DNA from 2 places in the Variovorax sp. 54 genome. Region 2 is predicted to be linked to the other one. Evidence: riboswitches for the same ligand, from Rfam matches in the RefSeq annotation. Region 2 holds a riboswitch; the other holds the start of a gene.
The links. A riboswitch is a leader RNA that binds a small molecule or an ion and turns the genes downstream of it on or off. The one in region 2 is predicted to bind glycine.
Positions count from the first base shown of each region.

Region 1: linked by a shared signal. The riboswitch ahead of CLU95_RS18320 (D-amino acid dehydrogenase) and the one ahead of gcvT (glycine cleavage system aminomethyltransferase GcvT) in region 2 are both predicted to bind glycine.

Region 1 covers NZ_PEFF01000001.1:3,967,144-3,969,583, forward strand. Annotated here, with positions in the region: gene CLU95_RS18320 (D-amino acid dehydrogenase) at 1-991, opposite strand, end outside; glycine riboswitch at 1,083-1,189, opposite strand; glycine riboswitch at 1,234-1,324, opposite strand; gene rfbB (dTDP-glucose 4,6-dehydratase) at 1,443-2,440, shown strand, end outside.
Region 2 covers NZ_PEFF01000001.1:5,913,807-5,916,246, forward strand. Annotated here, with positions in the region: gene gcvH (glycine cleavage system protein GcvH) at 1-120, opposite strand, end outside; gene gcvT (glycine cleavage system aminomethyltransferase GcvT) at 192-1,367, opposite strand; glycine riboswitch at 1,415-1,519, opposite strand; glycine riboswitch at 1,540-1,614, opposite strand; gene CLU95_RS27125 (hypothetical protein) at 1,654-2,190, opposite strand; gene CLU95_RS27130 (L,D-transpeptidase Cds6 family protein) at 2,287-2,440, opposite strand, start outside.

The DNA of each region.
Region 1 (2,440 bases), 1.9 Mb from region 2:
GGTCGTAGCCGTTGAGTTCGGCCGTGCCGGCGATGCGCAGGCGGTCGCCCGATTCGGACGTGTAGCGCGAGAACACCAGCTTGTATTCGTCGTCGGTGAGCGAGACCTGGTGCGCCTTCGATGCGTCCTTCACGGGCAGCGTCACCGAGTAGCCCTTGGCCGGGTAGATCGGCAGGCGAATGCCCAACGGCGCGGCGTACAGCGGGCTCAGCGAACCCATCGCGAGCACGAAGGCGTCGCCGCGGATGCGCTGGAAGCGGCCTTCGTTGTCGGTGGCTTCGATGTGGTCGATGCTGCCGCCGGCTTCGCGCAGCGCGGTCACGGTGTGGCTCATGAGGAACTTCACGCCGGCCGCTTCGGCCAGCTTCACGAGCTCGCGCGCGAAACGGTTGGCGTCGCCCGACTCGTCTTCGGCGGTGTACGTGGCGCCGGCGAGTTGCGGACGGATGTGGGCGAGGGCGGGTTCGATCTTGATGGCCTCGTCGGCCGAGATGACCAGGCGCTCGCAGCCCAGGGCGCGCATCTGCTCGGAGGGCTTGAGGGCGCCGTCGAATTCTTTCTGCGTCGTATAGAAGTGCAGGATGCCCTGCGTGCGCTGGTCATAGCTCAGGCCGGTGTCTCGACGCAATTGCTGCAACATTTCCCGGCTGTATGTACCGAGACGAACGATCTGTTCGATGTTGTGGCGGGTGCGCGCGGGGGTGCATTCGCGCAAAAACTGCAGGCCCCAGAGCCACTGGCGCATGTCGGCGCGGATGCGGAAGAGCAGCGGCGCATCTTCCTTGCCGAGCCATTGCAGCACCTTCAGCGGCGCGCTCGGATTGGCCCACGGTTCGGCATGGCTGACCGAGATCTGGCCGCCGTTGGCGAAGCTGGTTTCGGCGGCCGGGGTGGCCTGCCGATCGATCACGGTCACCTCGTGACCGAGTTGCTGGAGGTAATAGGCCGAAGTCACGCCGAGCAGGCCGGCGCCAAGAACGATCACACGCATTGCAAGTACCTTTGAGTTTGCAGCGCTTGAACGGCGGGCGTGGAGTGCTATTGAATGAATAGCAAGCAACCGGACGACCGCTGTCCAAGTTGCCGCTCCCCCTGTCCTCGGTACCTGAGAGATTCACCCTGCTGCACCCGCAGCGGGTTTGCTCCTTCGGTGCGCCACATGGCGTGGCGGCTCTCCAGACGGCTGTATCGATGAGTGCAGTACTGACCCCTTGCCGAAATTCCTTGGCGTTGCCTGGAATGTCGTCGGGCCGACCTGAGCGTTTATGGGAGTTTGCGCCTTCGGTAGGGCCTCCATGGAAGCCCGCTCTCCTGCAATTGCTGCCGATTGTAGGCGGGCCCCGCAAGCCGGCCAAGCCCTGTACATCGGCACTTCACACCGATGGGATAATTGAATGTTGATTTTCGGTAAAGCAAACTTTTTTCTACATGCAGGGAGCCCCATGATCCTGGTTACCGGCGGCGCAGGCTTCATTGGCGCCAATTTCGTACTCGACTGGATCGCGCAGGGCGGCGAGCCCGTCGTGAACCTCGACAAGCTGACCTACGCAGGCAACCTCGAGACCCTCGCATCGCTCAAGGGCAACGCGAACCACGTCTTCGTGCAAGGCGACATCGGCGACAGCGCGCTGCTCGACCGCCTGCTGGCCGAGCACAAACCGCGTGCCGTCGTGAACTTTGCCGCGGAATCGCACGTCGACCGTTCGATCCACGGCCCGGAAGACTTCGTGCAGACCAACGTGCTCGGCACCTTCCGCCTGCTCGAATCGGTGCGCGGTTACTGGAACGCCCTTCCGGCCGACCAGAAGGCGGCCTTCCGCTTCCTGCATGTGTCGACCGACGAGGTCTACGGCTCGCTCTCCAAGACCGATCCGGCCTTCACTGAAGAGAACAAGTACGAGCCCAACAGCCCGTACTCGGCCAGCAAGGCCGCCAGCGACCACCTCGTGCGCGCCTGGCACCACACCTACGGCCTGCCGGTGGTCACCACCAACTGCTCGAACAACTACGGCCCGTTCCACTTCCCCGAGAAGCTGATCCCGCTGATGATCGTCAACGCACTCGCCGGCAAGAACCTGCCCGTGTACGGCGACGGCATGCAGGTGCGCGACTGGCTCTACGTGAAGGACCACTGCAGCGCCATCCGCCGCGTGCTCGAAGCCGGCCGGCTCGGCGAGACCTACAACGTGGGCGGCTGGAACGAGAAGCCCAACATCGAGATCGTCAACACCGTGTGTGCGCTGCTCGACGAACTGAGCCCCCGCGCCGACGGCAAGCCGTACAAGGAACAGATCACCTACGTCACGGACCGCCCGGGCCACGACCGCCGCTATGCCATCGATGCACGCAAGCTCGAGGCCGAACTCGGCTGGAAGCCCGCCGAGACCTTCGACACCGGCATCCGCAAGACCGTCGAGTGGTACCTCGCCAACGGCGAGTG
Region 2 (2,440 bases):
AGGCAGGTCGACGAACACCACGTCGCCCAGCGCGTCCTGCGCATGCACGGTGATGCCCACGGTGGCGGCGCCGCCTTCGGCCGCCACCCATTCGTGGTCCTTGGTGTATTTGATGCTCATGAAAAAACTCCTCGTGGAAAAAATTGAATCGGGGTGCAGAGCCTAGCCGGGTCTGCGGTGTTCAGTGGCGCTCAGCCGCGGTAGTAGCGCGTCGGCACGAAAGGCATCGTCGACACCTCCATCGGCACCGGCTTGCCGCGCACGATGGCCTGCACGCGCGTGCCGGGCTCGGCAAAGGCGGCGGCCACGTAGCCCATGGCCACGCAGCGGTCGGCCGTGGGGCCGAGCAGGCCGCTGGTGACGGTGCCGATGTCATGGCCTTCGAGCGACTGCAGCAGCGTGCCGTCGCGCACCGGAATGCGTTCCAGCGCCACCAGGCCGACGCGCTTGCGCGTGAGCGTCTCGTGGTCGGTGTGGCCGGCCGCGCCCGAGGCAACGGCCGCCAGCTGGGCCAGCACCTTGGCCGCGCCCGGAAAGCCGCCTTCGCGCGCGCCACCCGCGCGGCGCACCTTCTGGATCGCCCAGTTGAGCGAAGCTTCGACCGGCGTGGTGGTGGTGTCGATGTCGTTGCCGTACAGGCACAGGCCGGCTTCGAGCCGCAGCGAGTTGCGCGCGCCCAGGCCGACAGGCTTCACTTCGGGCTGCGCGAGCAGCAGGCGGGCGAGGGCGTCGGCGTCCTGGCCGGCCACCGAGATCTCGAAGCCGTCTTCGCCGGTGTAGCCGCTGCGGGTGACGAAGGCGGCAATGCCGCCGATCTGCACCGCGCCGCCCGTCATGAACACGAAGCGCTCGATGCCGGGCGACAGCCGCGCCAACGTGGCCGCGGCCTGCGGGCCCTGCAGCGCGAGCAGGGCGTGGTCGGGCAGGGGCTGCACTTCGCAGCGCGCGCCGATCTTGTCCTGGATGTGGGCGATGTCGGCCACCTTGCAGGCGCCGTTCACGATCACGAAGATCGAGCCATGGCCTTCGTTGAAGAACATCAGGTCGTCGAGGATGCCGCCTTCGTCGTTCAGCAGCAGGCCGTAGCGCTGCTTGCCGGCGGGCAGGTCGACCACGTCGACGGGCATCAGGGTTTCGAAGGCGGCGGCGGCGTCGGGGCCGACGAGACGCAGCTGGCCCATGTGCGAGATGTCGAACAGGCCGGCCGCATCGCGCGTGTGCTTGTGCTCGGCCATGAGGCCCGCGGGGTACTGGACCGGCATGGAGTAGCCGGCGAAAGGCACCATGCGCGCGCCGAGCTCCACGTGGAGGTCGTACAGCGGTGTCTTGAGAAGTTGGGCGTCGGAGGAAGCGGAAGAAGCGGCCACGGGGCACTCCAAAGGGGCAGTCGAAATCCATGGCTGCAACGCCATGGGCCACCCCTGCTGTCCGCTTTACCTGAGAGATTCGCCCCACGATCGGGGTTTGCTCCTTCGGTGGGCCGCATGCAATGCCACGGCCTCTCTCCAGCAAGGAAACGCCGGTGGTTGCCGGCGTTTTGTCAGTCCTTTTGCCTGAGCGTTCGGGGAACCCCTGCGCCTTCGGCGGCCCCGTCGCGCGGGGCTCTCTCCTGACCCGGCGAGTGTAGTGGATCGCGGGGCCGGGGCTGGCAGCTCAGTGCACGGTTTCGGCGGGCGGCAGCAGCTTGTCGATCCGCTCGCGCAGCGAGTCGGCGCGCTCGGGGCCGGCGGCCTTCTCGATCTCGGAGAGCATGAGCGCGGCGATGGTCAGCATGGCCTCGCGGTCGCGCGCTTCGCGCAGGGCGTCGCGCATCTGGTTGGCGAAGCGCGGGTCGCGGCGCACGAACATGCGCTCGCAGATGTCGAACAGGAACATGCGCGTGGTGGCCAGCGAGCGCTTGCCGTCGAAGCTGTCGGCCGACGTGGCGACCTGGATCGGCTCGGCGGCGGGGACGGGCGTGGGGGCTGGCGCGGGTTGCACGGCGGCCGGCCGCGCATCCTGCAGGTAGCCCCGCTGCATCAGCCCCTGGATCGCCTGCTCGGCCTCGACGCGGCTCGGGAACAGCGGGCTGAAGTCGGTCAGCGAACGCCGGCCGTCGGCCATGAGCAGCAGCGCGCGCTCACGCTGGCTGAGCGTGCGCTGCCCGGCCTGGAGTTCGTCGCGTGCCTTCTCGGTCTTGGTGGGGAACATGGCGGCCACAGCTTTCGGAGGTCGAAGGCTGCAGCATCGTTGCAAGTGGTGACACCTTCGTGAACCATTTGCCTTACAGGGGAATGGCGTTGCGGATCAGTTGCCCGCGCTGCTTTCCTTGCGGATCAGCCAGCGCGTGCCCACGCGCTGCAGTTCGAGCGTCTTGCGGTCGGTTTCGGTCAGCGCATCGGCACGGTAGACCTGCCGGAACTGCGCGCTGGCCGACGTGCCCTGGATGCTGATCACCAGC